Regions from separate parts of the Komagataeibacter sp. FNDCR2 genome, predicted to be linked through region 1. Evidence: predicted binding sites of a transcription regulator. Region 1 holds the regulator's gene; the other holds the start of a gene.
The links. Region 1 encodes LexA, which represses DNA repair genes until DNA is damaged. Its sites were predicted from a motif close to TGTTCTANNTANGTTC; they were not measured.

Region 2: LDL28_RS00805 (ImuA family protein) is a predicted target of LexA. The motif match lies at 2,025-2,040, and genes of this name have one in related genera.

The regions. Positions count from the first base shown of each region.
Region 1 is NZ_JAIWOU010000001.1:688,027-695,863, forward strand. Features, by position in the region: gene LDL28_RS03135 (adenosylmethionine--8-amino-7-oxononanoate transaminase) at 1-1,064, opposite strand, end outside; gene LDL28_RS03140 (8-amino-7-oxononanoate synthase) at 1,126-2,316, shown strand; gene LDL28_RS03145 (alpha/beta fold hydrolase) at 2,319-2,978, shown strand; gene bioD (dethiobiotin synthase) at 2,975-4,384, shown strand; gene lexA (transcriptional repressor LexA) at 4,378-5,055, opposite strand; gene glp (gephyrin-like molybdotransferase Glp) at 5,173-6,381, opposite strand; gene rpmG (50S ribosomal protein L33) at 6,540-6,707, shown strand; gene LDL28_RS03170 (septum formation initiator family protein) at 6,790-7,119, opposite strand; gene eno (phosphopyruvate hydratase) at 7,191-7,837, opposite strand, start outside.
Region 2 is NZ_JAIWOU010000001.1:157,671-165,507, reverse strand. Features, by position in the region: one part of gene LDL28_RS00815 (IS5 family transposase) at 63-396, shown strand; one part of gene LDL28_RS00815 (IS5 family transposase) at 396-826, shown strand; gene LDL28_RS00810 (ATP-dependent helicase) at 836-1,927, opposite strand; gene LDL28_RS00805 (ImuA family protein) at 2,085-2,849, shown strand; partial or broken gene LDL28_RS00800 (Y-family DNA polymerase) at 2,893-4,286, shown strand; gene LDL28_RS00795 (error-prone DNA polymerase) at 4,283-7,456, shown strand.

The DNA.
Region 1 (7,837 bases):
ACATCCACCACATTCGGCAGTTCGCGGCAGGATTCGAGTTCGGCCCGCATCTGCTGTGCGATACGCCCCACCTGTTCCAGGCGGGGTTCACGCGCGAACAGGTCGAGCGAGGCATTGGCGCTGGCGCAGGCCAGCGCGTTGGCCATGAAGGTCGGCCCATGCATAAGCGCATGCAGCGGGTTATCCGACAGGAAGGCCTCGAACACATGCCGGCGGGCAACCGTCGCCGCCAGCGCCATCGTTCCCCCGGTCAGCGCCTTGGACAGGGTGATGATGTCGGGCACGATCCCGGCCTGCTCACAGGCGAACATGGTGCCGGTGCGGCCAAAGCCGGTAAAAATCTCATCCAGTATCAGCAGCACGCCGTGCCGGTCCGCAAGGTCGCGCAGCCTGCGCAGGACATCGGGCGAATGGAACAGCATGCCGCCCGCGCCCTGCACCAGGGGCTCGACAATAATGGCGGCGATCCTGTTGCCCGACTGCTCCAGCAGGGTATCAAGCGCGTGCGCGCGGGCATCATCGACCGGCAGGTCCGCAATGAAATGTTCCGGCAGCGCGCCCTGATACAGGCTGTGCATCCCTTCCTCCGGGTCGCACACGGCCATGGAGGCCATCGTATCGCCATGGTAGCCGCCACGGAAGGCGACCAGCCTTGTCCGCCCCGCCTGACCACGGTTGAGCCAGTACTGGATGGCCATTTTCATCGCGACCTCAACTGCGACGGAACCGGAATCGGTAAAAAATACCCGCTCCAGATCACCGGGCAGCATGCTGGCCAGCCGCGTGGCCAGTGTCAGCGCGGGTTCGTTGACCAGACCGCCAAACATGACATGGGGCATACGCTCCAGTTGGGCTGCCACCGCCGCGCGGATATGCGGATGGTTATAGCCATGGCAGGCCGTCCACCACGATGCGATGCCATCCACCAGTTCCGACCCGTCGGCCAGCGTGATGGTGCACCCGCGCGTACTTTCAGCGGGCAGGGGCGGCAGGGCCGTGCGCATCTGGCTGTAGGGGAGCCAGACATGGTTCATGCCCTGTTCCAGCCAGTCGGGTCCACACATGGGCTGTCTCCGTCATATTGCGTTGGCGGGATTGACCGGGGCGGCATGCTCCGGCAGGAGAATGCGCTTCATGGCCCGTTTCGATCCGATTTTCCAGACCGCGCTACACCAGATGGCGCAGCTTCATACCCGGCGCGTGCTGCGGCCGGTGCGCCATGTGGGCGCGGCCATGGTTGTGCGCGATGGCCGGGAACTGGTCAATTTCTCTTCCAATGATTATCTGGGCCTGTCCCACCATCCGCTCCTTGCCGCCCGCGCCGCACAGTGGTTGCATGAGGCGGGGACCGGCGCGGGCGCGTCGCGCCTTGTCACCGGCACCAGCGCGCAGCATATGGCCGTGGAAAAACGGCTGGCCACGTTCAAGGGGACCGAGGCGGCCCTGCTGCTGGCCAGTGGCTGGCAGGCCAATGCCTCGGTTCTGGCGGCGTTGCTCAAACTTGCGGCGGAGCAGGGTACGCGCCCCCTTGTGTTTACCGACCGGCTGAACCACGCCAGCCTGCACCATGGCTGCATGGCGGCTGGTGTGCGCCAGATCCGTTTCCGCCATAACGACCTTGCCCATCTGGACAGCCTGCTGGCGCAGCATGCGGCGCAACCGGGAATGCGGGTGATCGTGACCGAAAGCGTGTTCAGCATGGACGGCGACCGCACCGACATCGGCAGGCTCTGCGCCATCGCCCGCGCACATGGCGCATTTACCTATGTGGATGAAGCCCATGCCACCGGCGTGCTGGGACCGCAGGGCCGTGGCCTGTGCGCGGGGCATGAGGTGGACCTTGTGATGGGCACGTTCAGCAAGGCGCTGGGCGGCTTCGGGGCGTTCGTCGCCGGATCGCGGGCGCTGTGCGACTGGCTGGTCAATGCCTGTTCGGGCTTCGTGTTCACCACCGCGCCGCCACCGGCGGTACTGGGCGCGATGGATGCCGCCGTGGAACTGCTGCCCACGCTCGACGCCGAACGCGCGCGGCTGGCCCGTAATGCGGACCATATCCGCAGTACGGTACGCGCGTGTGGCCTGTCGCCCGATCCCTCGACCACGCAGATCGTCCCGGTCGTGATGGGGGAGGCCGCCCGCGCGCTGGCTTTCGCGGCCAGCCTTGAAGACCACGGCATCCTCGCCACCGCCATCCGCCCCCCGACCGTGCCGCCCAACGCCAGCCGCATCCGCCTTGCGCTGAGTGCGGCGCATACCGATGCCATGATCGACCAGCTTGCCACCGCCATTCCCGCCGCCCTGCGGGCGTGCCCGTGACCATGCCCGCCGCGCTGCCCATCGCGTTCGTACATGGCTGGGCCTTTGACCACACCTTCTGGCAGGCGACACGCACGGCCCTTGGGCCATGGCGCACGCAGGCGCTCGATTTCGGCTTTTTCAGCGCACGGGCGGACATGGTCCTGCCTGATCGGCCCTATATCGGGGTTGGCCACTCGCTTGGCGCCCTGTGGCTCCTGCGCCATCACGGCCCGCTATGCCGGGGGCTGCTCCTGTTCAACGGGTTCAGCCGGTTCGGGGCCGCGCCCGGTTTTCCCGACGGGATCCCCCGGCGCGTGATCGAACGCATGCGGCAGGGCCTGCTGCGCGCGCCTGAAGGGCTGCTGCACAGTTTCCGCCAGCGCGCGGGCATTGAATCACCACTCCCCCCCCATATTGAAAGCACGCGACTGGAAGCGGGCCTGCGGGCCCTGATGGATATGGATTGCACGAATGACCTGAGCGGGGCGGCATGCCCCGTACAGGCCGTTGCCGGAACGCAGGACGCCATAGCGCCGCCCGCCCTGACACGGGCCAGTTTCCCGGCAGGGGGCGGGACACCGATCCACTGGCTGGAAGGGGGGCACCTGCTGCCGCTTACCCACCCCGGGACCTGTGCCCGCATTATCAGGACCATGAGCCAACGGATCACCGCACCATGACGCGCAAGGACCACATCGCCGCCCGTTTCGACGCGGCGCAGGATTATGAGCAGGCCGCCCGCGTCCAGCGCATCGCCGCCGCCGAACTGGCGCGCCGCATAGCCGCCTGCCACGCGCCAGACGCCCCGCTGCGCATTCTGGAAACAGGCTGCGGCACCGGCTTCCTGACCCGGGAATTACGGCGGCTTTTTCCCCACGCGCATATCACCGCCACCGACATCGCACCGCGCATGCTGGAACGTCTGGCGCGCCGGATGCCCCATGACAGCCGGCTTGTCCTGCACCCCATGGATGCCGAAGCGCCGGACCTGACCGGCCCGTTCGACCTGATCTGCTCCAGCCTGGCCATGCAATGGTTCGGGCAACGCGCGCGCACCCTGCGCCTTCTGGCGTCACGTCTGGCGCCGGGCGGGCGGATGGCGTTCGCGACACTTGGCGCGGACAGCTTCCGGCAATGGCGCGCGGCCTATGCGCGTGCGGGGCTGGCGTGCCCCATGCCCGCCTATCCCACGCTCGACACCCTTCAGGGTGAATGGCCGACCTGCGGCGCGGGGCTGTGGCAGGAGGCGGAGATTGTGGATGTTCCGGCTTCCCCGCTGGATTTCGTGCGCGAGCTACGCACCATAGGCGCCACCCATACCGACCACCCCCCCGCCACGGGCGGCCAGTTGCGCCGGGTGCTGACAGCGGCGCGGACGGAAGGGCCGCTGGCCATTTCCTACCATGTCGCCTATGGCGTGTTCCGCCGTTCCCTCTGGCCCGGCCTGTTCGTGACCGGCACGGATACGGATGTGGGCAAGACCGTCAGCGCCGCCGCGCTGGTGCGTGCCCTGGGGGCGGCGTACTGGAAACCGCTGCAAAGCGGAACGGACGACGCCCCTTCCGACAGCGCGACGCTGCGCCATCTGTTGGGGCAGGGGGACGGGCCGATCTATCCGCCCGCCGCGACGTTCGGGGCCTCGCTCTCCCCCGAGGATGCGGCCCGTCACGTCCATGCCCGCATCGATCCGGCCAGCATAACCATGCCCCCCCATGACGCGGCGCGGGGTCCACTGGTGGTGGAAGGGGCCGGGGGGGTGTTCGTGCCAATTGCCCGGGATTACCTGATGATCGACCTCATGGTCCGTCTGGCCCTGCCTGTGGTGCTGGTGGCCCGCAGCCAGCTCGGCACCATCAACCATACCCTGCTCAGCCTTGCCGCACTGCGTGCACGCGGCCTGCGGGTGGCGGGGGTGATCCTGAACGGCCCCCCCGAACCCATCGGGCGCGCGGCCATCGAACGCCATGGCCGGGTCCGTATTCTGGCCCAGTTTCCACCACTCGCCCCCATGGGGCCGGACGCGGTGGCCAGCCTGGCGGCCCGCCTGCCATCATGGGATGACATTGTCGGGCCACAGGTTCAGTAACGCCGGATCAGCCCGGCCAGCGTGCCCTGGATGCTGACCCGCCGCGCGGGCAGGACACGGGTTTCATACCGGCTGTTGGCCGGGATCAGCGCAATGTCATCGCCCTCATGGCGCAGGCGCTTGAGCGTGACTTCCTGCCCGTCGATCAGGGCCACCACGATCTGGCCATCATTGGCCTGCCGCTGGTCACGGATGATGACCGTATCGCCATCGAGTATCCCGGCTTCCTCCATCGAATCCCCACTGACCTCCAGTGCGTAATGGCCACTGGCCCGGCCCAGCATATCCGCCGGAACGGTAATATGGGTGGTCGCGGTATTGATCGCCTCGATCGGGGCGCCGGCCGCGATACGGCCCACGAATGGCAGTTCGACCAGTTTCGCCAGCATCGCGGCGGGGGGTGTCTGTGGGGGTGTGGGAAGCGAATCGGTGGGCTTGCGCACGGGCGGTGGCTCGATATCGGGCAGGCGCAGGATTTCAAGCGCACGGGCGCGATGGTGACGGCGGTGGAGGAAGCCCCGTTCCTCCAGCGCGGAAATGAGCCGGTGGATGCCGGATTTTGAACGCAGGCCCAGCGCATCCTTCATTTCATCGAAAGACGGGGAAAAACCCGTGCTGCGCAGATGGCCGTCGATAAACAGCAAAAGCTCATGTTGTTTTTTTGTAAGCATGGCACATGTCCTTTTGCCGCGGGCAGTCTGCCGGACCTGAAATGTGATGGAACAAACCCAAAACCTGCCTTCATGTTCTATATTGGTTCCATACACCCCGTCAACCGGCATTAGCGCCTATGCCTGAAGCTGATCCAGACGGATGATGTCGCAGCTCTCCCCCGCCCGGGCCGGGGGCGCGTGGGGCGCGCGCACCACCAGCGCCTGGCTTTGCGCCAGTACGTGCAGCATGGCCGAGTCCTGAACGGGAAAGGGGTTCGCCACCAGCCGCCCCCGTGCATCATGGCTCAGGCTGGCGCGCATGTAATCCATGCGCCGGTCATTTTCGGGCAGATCCCTGCCCAGCACGGCCTGCGTGGGAGACTCGACCGCTGTCTCCAGCCCCGCCATGCGCCGCAGGGCCGGAAGCACGAACACCACCGTACAGACAAAAGCCGCCACCGGGTTGCCCGGCAGGCCAAGAAACGGCAGGCGGCCCAGATGGCCGAACATAAGCGGACGGCCCGGCCGGATGGCGATTTTCCAGAAATCCGTCTTCAGCCCGACCTGTTCCAGCCCCCGCCGCACAAGGTCATGGCTGCCCACGCTCGCGCCGCCGGTGGTCATGAGCATATCCACGCCATCCACCATACGCTCAAGACCGGCAAGATCGGCCATGTCATCGCGCAGCACCGGCAGCACCACTGGTTGTGCGCCCGCCATGCGCAGCAGGGCCGCCAGCATGGGCGTGCTGGAATTGGCGATCTGCCCCGGCCCGGCCCCGCTGCCGGGCAGGAGCAGTTCATCACCCGTGGCGGCAATGGCCACGCGCGGGCGGCGCGTCACCTGCAACCATGCGTGGTTCGCCCCCGCCGCAAGGCCGATGTCGCGCGCGGACAGCCTGCGGCCCGCGGGAATGACCGTTTTCCCCGCCGTGAAGTCCTGCCCCTTACGGCGCACATAGGTTCCGGGCGCCAGCACGTGGCCTGTCGTGACGGTCGTTCCCTCGGCCCGCACGTTTTCCTGTATCAGCACCGCATCGGCGCCCGCAGGCATGACACTGCCGGTAAACACGCGCGCGCACTGGCCTGGCCCGATGGTAACGGCGGCGGGATGGCCGGCCGGAGCCTCGGCAATGCAGGTGAGTGTGGTGCCCGCCCCCGCCAGGTCGATCGCGCGCACGGCGTAGCCATCCATGGACGAGACATCCGCCGGGGGATTGGACAGGCGCGCCACGACCGGCGCGGCGGTGACACGGCCGCAGGCATCCGTCAGGGCCACGACCTCCGCCGGGAGGGGGGAAACCCCGTCGAGAATCCGCTCGCGCGCTTCCGAGACACTCAACATCGTGCAATGCACTCCTTTTTTACCCGTTCCGTACGAATTTAAGCAGAAAAATGAAACTGGGTGCTTGACCTAGGCCTTGTGTATGCGCATTTTCCGCCAACTTGAACCACTGCCGCACCTGAATGTTCCAGCAGCGGCGGAGCAGTGCTGAGGATATCATGGCAAAGACCAACACCATTCAGATCAAGCTCGTTTCCACGGCGGATACCGGCTACTTCTATGTCACCAAGAAGAATGCCCGTGCCCAGACCGGCAAGATGGAAATGCGCAAGTACGACCCCGTTGCGCGCAAGCACGTGACCTTCCGCGAAGCGAAGATCAAATAACCTTCCGCTCCGGCGGATACGAAAAAACCCCGGCGGAAACGACCGGGGTTTTTTCGTATCCGCATGATCGGGCGGGGCAGGGTCAGTAAAGATGGTCATGCTCGGCATAGGGCACGACAATCTCGTCCTGCCGGGCGAGATTCTGCATGGTGCGCGCACGTTCATCAAGCAGGTCGGCATCAAGCGCGCCTTCCTTCAGGCCGCGCACGCGACGTAGCCAGACATCCTGTTCCGTCTGGGCGTCCTTCTGCGCGGAACGGGCTTCGTCCATCAGGTGCAGTTGCGCCGCGTAGCTGTGCAGCCCATGCTCGCCCCGCATGACGTTCCAGCCAAAATAGGCCGTAAGCCCGATAAACAGGGCAGGGGGCAACGTCGCCCGCACCACACGCCTTACAAACCTGCCAAATCGCATATCGTCCTACCCCCGCCACGCACCACCATCATCGTGGCCGGACGGGACCAGCCCGCCCGGCCAGAACCACATCACCCGTTCTTCAGGATGGTACGCCCGGCATAGCGGGCCGCCGTGGCCAGCTCGTTTTCAATACGGATCAACTGGTTGTATTTCGCGGTGCGGTCCGAACGCGACAGCGAGCCGGTCTTGATCTGCCCGCAATTCGTCGCCACAGCCAGATCGGCGATGGTGCTGTCTTCCGTCTCGCCCGAACGGTGGCTCATGACGGCGGTGTAGCCCGCGTGCTGGGCCATCTGCACCGCTTCGAGCGTTTCGCTCAGCGTGCCGATCTGGTTGACCTTGACCAGCAGCGAATTGGCCACACCCGCCTTGATGCCCCGGCGCAGGCGGTCGGGGTTGGTCACGAACAGGTCGTCACCCACCAGTTGCAGCTTGCCGCCCAGGTTGGCGGTCAGTTCCGCCCAGCCTTCCCAGTCGTCTTCCGCCAGTCCGTCCTCGATCGAGACGATGGGATAGCGCGCCGCGAGATCGGCCAGATAGGCGATCATGCCCGCGGCATCCAGCGTCTTGCCTTCGCCCTTCAGGTCGTAACGTCCGTCCCTGTAGAACTCGGTCGCGGCGCAATCGAGGGCGAAGGTCACGTCATCTCCGGGTTTGTAGCCAGCGGCCTCGACCGCGCGCATCATGAAGCCCAGCGCCTCATCGGCCGATTTGA
Region 2 (7,837 bases), 530 kb from region 1:
TATTAATTTATTGAACTGAGTGGGATATTGTGATTCACAGGCTTACCGAAGGAGGTGAGGCTGTGAGTGAGGTATTTTTGCTATCTGAGAGCCAGATGGAGCGGATTGCGCCATTTTTCCCTCTGGCACACGGAGTCCCACGCGTGGATGACCGGCGTGTTCTGAGCGGGATCGTTTATGTGATCCGCAACGGTCTTCAGTGGAAAGACACCCCGAAAGCGTATGGTCCGCACAAGACTTTGTATAATCGCTTCATCCGGTGGAGCCGCCTGGGCGTCTTTGACCGGATCTTCGTCGCCCTGACAGAACAGGCCGGCCGTTCGAAGCGCCTGATGATCGATGCGACACATCTCAAAGCGCACCGGACATCGGCGTCCCTGCTCAAAAAAGGGCTTTTCCCCGCTATATCGGACGGACAAAAGGCGGCCTGAACTCAAAACTCCATGCCGTGTGCGATGGTCTGGGCCGGCCTGTCCGCCTTCATCTGACTGCGGGACAGGTCAGTGACTTCAGAGGCGCAGACGTGCTTCTGGCAGTTCTCCCCGACGAGACAGAAGAAGTCATCGGGGACAGAGGCTATGACAGCAACCGGATCAGGTTATCGCTTGCAGAACGCAATATCAGTGCTTGTATCCCCCCGAAAAAGAACCGGAAATCAAAGCCGCCTTACAACTGGCATCTGTATAAAAAGCGTCATCTGATCGAAAACATGTTCGCAAAGCTGAAAGACTGGCGACGTGTGGCGACCAGATACGACCGCTGCGCTCATACATTCATGTCTGCAATCCACATCGCAGCAAGCTTCATCTTCTATCTTAAGGAATGAGTCCTGAGCCTAGTTCGCTTGGGCCGTGTCATCCCGGATGGTGACCAGTCGCGGCTTTTCATCCGAGGTGCGCTCGGTCCATAGATCCTTGGTGAACCGCTCGGCCGCTTCGCCAATGACGGCGTTGGCGGCATCCAGAATGGGCTTTGTCGAGCGATAGTTCCGGTCCAGCGTCACGACGCGCGCCGGGGGATCGAAAGACGCCGGAAAATCGAGGATGTTGCGCACGGTCGCCGCCCGAAAAGCGTATATGCTCTGGGCGTCGTCGCCCACCACCGTAAGGCCCCGTCCATCCGGTTTCATTCCGAGCAGGATATCCGCCTGCAACCGGTTCGTGTCCTGATATTCGTCGACCAGTACATGATCCCATTTGCTGCCGATATCAGCGGCCAGAACCGGATCGCTGACCATCTGTGCCCAGCACAGCAGCAGATCGTCATAATCCAGCACGCCCTGCTCCTGCTTCGCCGTGACATAGCCTGCAAAGAGCTGCTTCAGCTGCGCTTCCCAGCCCGCGCACCACGGATAGTGCTTCATCAGCACATCGGCGAGCGGTGCGCCCGAGTTCACCACACGGGAATAAATGGCAAGGCACGTGCCCTTGCCGGGAAACCGCTTCTCGGTTTTCGAAAACCCCAGATCATGCCGGATCAGATTCATCAGATCAGCGGAATCTTCCCGGTCATGGATCGAAAAGGCCGGATCCATGCCGATCTGCTGGGCATATTCCCGCAGCAACCGGGCACCGATGGAATGAAACGTCCCCGCCCAGGCCAGCGCATCGGCCAGTGGGCCGGCCTTGTCTCCGAGCACCGTTTTGCAGATCCGCTCCACGCGCCGCGTCATCTCGACACTGGCCCGACGCGAGAAGGTTAGCAGCAAAATGCGGCGCGGATCGGCGCCCGATGCGATCAGATGCGCGACCCGATGGGCCAGCGTGTTGGTCTTGCCCGATCCGGCACCGGCGATGACCAGCAGCGGGGATGAATCCGCGATGCCTGCCGAGACTCCGGTCCCGTGCGTGACGGCCTGTCGCTGCGCGTCATTCAGACGGGACAGATAATCGTCGCCGTTCGGGATGGGAGAAGTCTCTGAATTCAATTCCTTAAGGTACCTTCACCAATAATTCCGGGTGGTTATGTGCCCTGCATCATGCCTGAGGCGGTGCGAATTTGCATTGACTTCCATCGCTGCATCAGAACGAATCACGAACATATAATCATGAAATGCACCTGCACAAGGGACATCGAGCCGTGAAATGACTGCTGAAACCCATAAAAAACCTGGTCTGGAGACGCTTCGGGCCGCGATCAGCCGTCTCGAAGGGCATAGCGACCGACGCAGAAAGGTAATGCCCTTTGGCGTGCGCGAGATCGATGCGCGTCTGCCCGGTGGCGGGCTGGCTCTGGGCGCTCTGCACGAGGTGGCGGGCGGCGGGAATGACGCCCTGCACAGTGCGGCGGCCGGACAGTTCTGCGCCGGCATTGCCGCGCGCACGCGTGGCAAGGTGCTGTGGATCGTCACCCGCCAGGATGTGTTCGCCCCTTCCCTGAAACAGGTGGGTCTTTCCGCCCGGCGGACGATCTATGTCGAAGCACGCTCGGACGTCGATGTGCTTGCCTGTTTCGAGGAAGGACTGCGGCATGGAGGCCTCGGGGCCGTTGTCGCCGAGGTGGCGCGTCTGTCCATGACCGCCTCACGTCGCCTGCAACTGGCGGCCGAGACATCCGGCTCCCTCGGCATCGCGATCAGGCGCTGGCGGCGACAGACGGATGCGGCGGATTTCGGTCAGCCAACGGCTTCTGTCACCCGCTGGCGAGTTTCGGTTCTGCCGTCCGTGCCGCTGCCGGTTCCCGGTGTGGGAAGACCGCGCTGGCTGCTGGAACTGATCCGCGCCCGCGCAGGCGAATGTGCCGATTTTGAAGTGGAGGCCTGTGATGGCAAGGGTCGTCTCTCTTTACCTGCCGCTCTGGCCGACGGATCGGATCAGGAAACGGCTGGGCAAAGACGCGCCAGCGCCTGAGGTGCCGCTCGCACTGGCCGGTCGTGAAGGGCGACGACGGGTCGTGCTGTCGGTCGATCTCGCCGCCCGCAAGCTGGGGCTGCGTCCCGGGATTCCGGTGGCCAAGGCTCAGGCGCTGTATCCCGATCTGGTGCTGATGGACGCCGATCCCGAACGCGACCGGCTGGGGCTGGAAAAACTCGCCCTGTGGTTCCAGCACAGGGTTGCTCCCATCGTGGCGGTCGACGCCCCGGACGGGCTGGTTCTGGACACGACCGGGGCGGATCATCTGCATGGCGGTGAACTTCCCATGCTCAAGGACATGGTTCATCGCATGGCGGGCGCCGGCTTTCGGGCAAAGGCTGTGGTGGCGGACACATGGGGTGCCGCGCACGCCATAGCCCGCTATGGCCGGGCGCCGATTGCCGTTGTGCCCTCAGGCGAGACCGCTTCCGCGCTGGCCGATCTTCCTCTTGAAGCGCTGCGCCTGCCGGACACGATCATCGATGGACTGGCTACGCTAGGCGTGTCGCGCATCGGCCCCCTGGCCGCCATGCCCTGCGCACCGCTGGCCCTACGGTTCGGACCCGATATCGCCCGCAGGCTGGATCAGGCGTTCGGGCGCATTGGTGAAGCCATCGTGCCAGTCCGCCCTGTCGATCCGGTCGAGGCCAGCCGGAATTTCGCTGAACCTATCGGCGCGGCGGAGACCATTGCCCGTTATATCGGTAAGCTGGTGCTGCTGCTCTGTCAGGGGCTGGACGAACGCGGCCAAGGCGTGCGCCGTCTCGACCTGCTGCTGCATCGCGTCGACAGCCGGACCGAAGCGATCCGGGTGGCCACGGCCATGCCGGTGCGGGACGTCAAACGCCTGACCCGGCTGCTGTGCGAGAAGATCGAGACCATCGATCCGGGGTTCGGCATTGAGCGCATGGTGCTGATTGCCTCTCTGGCTGAACCCATGGACCGGCGGCAGACCGTCTCTTCCCTGATCGCCGAGGAAGAGGCCGATGTGTCCGACCTGATCGACACACTGGCCAACCGTGTCGGCACGCAGGCGCTCTATCGCTTTGCACCGGTGGAAAGCGACCTGCCCGAACGCTCCTTCTGCCGTGTGCCTGCGCTGGCGCCCGATGAGACGAAGGATTGGCCCGAGCACTGGCCGCGTCCAACACGCCTGCTGGCACGGCCGAGCCGGTGCAGGCGATGGCAGAACTGCCGGACCAGCCGCCCCTGTTCTTCATCTGGCGGGACGTTCGGCGGAAGGTGAAATGCGCCGACGGGCCGGAGCGGGTATTCGGCGAATGGTGGAAGAATGACGCGGAACTGACCATCGCCCGGGATTACTTCCGGGTGGAGGACACGAGCGGCGAGCGGTTCTGGCTCTACCGGGCCGGTGACGGCGAGCATGGTGAGACCGGCTCGCAGGGCTGGTTCCTGCATGGGATCTTCGGATGAACACCTCGGCACCACGCTACGCCGAACTGCAGGTGACGACCTATTTCTCGTTCCTGCGCGGAGCCTCCTCCCCCATTGAACTGTTCGTGCAGGCCAGGGCGCTTGGCCTCGAGGCGCTCGGCATCTGCGACCGCAATTCGCTGGCGGGCATGGTGCAGGCCCATGTTGCGGCGAAGCAGGTCGGACTCCGCCTTGTTGTGGGATGCCGTCTCGATCTGGCGGATTTTCCGCCCGTGCTGGTCTACCCGACGGACCGGGCCGCCTATGGCCGATTGTGCCGTCTGCTCACCGTTGGCAAGGCACGAGCCGGAAAAGGGAAATGTCATCTGCTCTGGGAAGACTTGATCGCCTGGGGCGGGGGCCTGATCGTCGTCATGATCCCGGACACGGCAGATGATGCCTGCGCCTTGCACCTACGCAAACTGAAAGACGCCTTTGCTGACCGCGCCTACATGGCGCTCACCCTGCTGCGCCGCCCCAATGACCAGATGCGTCTCTACGAACTGGCCAATTTTGCCCATCAGGCGCGTGTGCCGACGGTCGTGACCAATGACGTGCTGTTCCATACCCATGGCCGGCGCATTCTGCAGGACGTCGTCACCTGCATCCGCCACAACACCACGATCGATGAGGCGGGGTTTGTCCGCGAACGTCATGCCGATCGCTATCTCAAGCCGCCGCAGGAGATGGCCCGACTGTTCGTGCGCTATCCCGAAGCGGTGGCCCGCACCATGGACATTGTGAAGCGCTGCCGGTTCTCACTTGACGATCTGGCCTATCAATATCCCGATGAAGTCTCCGTACCCGGCCAGACACCGCAGCAGGCGCTGGAGGGGCTGACCTGGGAGGCTGCGGCACGCACCTATCCAGAAGGCATTCCGGATGAGGTCTGCCAGAGCCTGAACCACGAACTCAGCCTGATCGGACGGATGCAATATGCGCCGTATTTTCTGACCGTGAACAGCATCGTCCGCTACGCTCGCTCTCAGGGCATTCTCTGTCAGGGTCGTGGATCAGCCGCCAACAGTGCGGTTTGCTACGTGCTTGGCATTACTGCCATCGATCCGGCCCGCAACTCGCTGCTGTTCGAGCGCTTCGTTTCCGAAGAACGGGGCGAGCCACCGGATATCGACGTGGATTTCGAGCATGCCCACCGCGAGCAGGTTATCCAGTGGGTCTATGACCATTATGGCCGTGACCGGGCGGCCCTGACGGCGGTGGTGATCCGCTATCGCGCCAAAGGGGCACTCAGGGACGTCGGCAAGGTCATGGGGTTGCCGGAAGATCTGATCCGAACTCTCTCTGGTCAGATCTGGGGCTGGGGGTGCAAGCTGGACGATGACGCCCTGAATGACAGCGGCATTGATCTGTCCGATCGGCGCATCCGTCTAACCCTTGATCTGGCCCGTTGCCTGATCGGCGTGCCCCGCCATCTGTCACAACATCCCGGTGGTTTTGTCCTGACGCATGACCGGCTAGATGAACTGGTGCCGATCGAACCGGCTTCGATGGATGCCCGCCAGATCATCGAATGGGACAAGGACGATATCGACGTCCTAAAATTCATGAAGGTCGATATCCTGGCCCTGGGCATGCTGACCTGCATGAAGAAGGGGCTGGATCTGCTGGCGGAGCACAAGGGCCAGCACTTCACGCTCCAGACCCTCCCGGCTGAGGATCCACGCACCTACGCCATGATCAGGAAGGCTGATACAATCGGCGTGTTCCAGATCGAGAGCCGCGCGCAGATGTCCATGCTGCCGCGTCTCAAACCGCGTGTGTTCTACGATCTGGTCATTGAGGTCGCGATCGTCCGCCCCGGCCCCATACAAGGGGATATGGTCCATCCCTATCTCCGCAGGCGCGAAGGGATCGAACCGGAAAACTATCCGACACCTGAACTGGAACGGGTTCTGAAAAAGACCCTTGGCATCCCGTTGTTTCAGGAACAGGCGATGCAGGTCGCCATGATCTGTGCGGGGTTTACCGCAGCCGAAGCCGATCAGTTGCGTCGCGCGATGGCGACTTTCAAGAATACTGGTACCGTCTCGAAGTTTCAGACACGCCTGATCGATGGCATGCGCGCCAATGGGTATGATGAGGCATTCGCCGAGCGGATCTACCAGCAATTGGAAGGCTTCAGTTCTTACGGATTTCCCGAGAGCCACGCGGCCAGTTTCGCCATTCTGGCCTATTCGTCGTCGTGGATGAAATGCACCCATCCGGATGTGTTTCTGGCGTCACTTCTGAATTCCCAGCCGATGGGGTTCTATGCACCCGCGCAACTGGTCCGTGACGCGCGGGAACACGGCGTGGAGGTCCGGCCTGTCTGTATAAATGCCTCACGCTGGGACAGCAGGCTGGAAGGACCGGAAACTCCGGATGGTCGCTTCGCCGTGCGGCTGGGGATGAGCCTGGTGAAGGGACTGGCCAACGACGATGCGGCCCGGATTGTTGCAGCGCGGGCCAGTCGGCCTTTTGTATCAGTGGACGATCTGTGGCGTCGGGCCGGTGTGAAGGCGGCAGCCCTGACCCATCTGGCCGAGGCTGACGCGTTCCGGCCCTCGCTCGGGCTGGCACGGCGCGAGGCGCTGTGGGCGATCAAGGCGTTACGGGACGAACCGCTGCCGCTGTTCGCGGCAGCGCAGGTGACACGGGAAGCGGAGGAACCGGACGTGCTGCTCCAGCCGATGCGGGATGGCGCCGAGGTGGTCCGGGACTATAGCCGGCTTGGCCTGACCTTGCGGGATCATCCATTGTCTTTTTTACGCGAGGATTTTCAGACAAGAGGCATCTTCTCCTGTCGGCAGGCGATGGCGGCAAAAGACGGAAAGCGCCTGACTGTCGCAGGGCTGGTGCTGGTCCGGCAGCGGCCGGGCTCCGCCGAAGGCGTGGTGTTCATGACGCTGGAGGACGAGACGGCCAACATGAATGTCATCATCTGGCCGGATATGTTCGACGCGAACCGACGTGCGGTGCTTAGCGGACAGATGCTGGCGGTGACAGGCATGCTCCAGAAGGAAGGAGAAGTCGTGCATCTGGTAGCAAAAGAGATCACCGACCTTTCCGGGCTGCTCGCGGACGTCGGTAATCGCACCTCTGCTGAGAGCACCCATGACAGCGATTCCGACAGTGAACGTATCGTCGTCAGATCGCGTAATTTCCACTGATCAATAAGACCGCCGATAAAGCTCACGTCATCGTGAAAATCCTCATCATGAGCCCAAACTACGCTGCGCTTTCACTCCCAGTTGCATCCTATATGCATCCTGCGCTGCATTTCGGGCACAAAAAAAGCCACTCGTCGGGGTGGATTTTTTATTGTCTTTTCAGACACGTATTCATGGTTGCGGGGGCAGGATTTGAACCTGCGGCCTTCAGGTTATGAGCCTTTAGTCCCAATTTACGATCCAATCGCCGGATCTACGCCAGAACCACCAATTTTACGCCGCCACCATCACTTTTTAGAGATGGCTTTTCGTTCGAGCTTGTCGCGCCTACGCTGCTACCCCCCTTGCTTACGCGGCAATACACTTCCCGACTGCATCCTA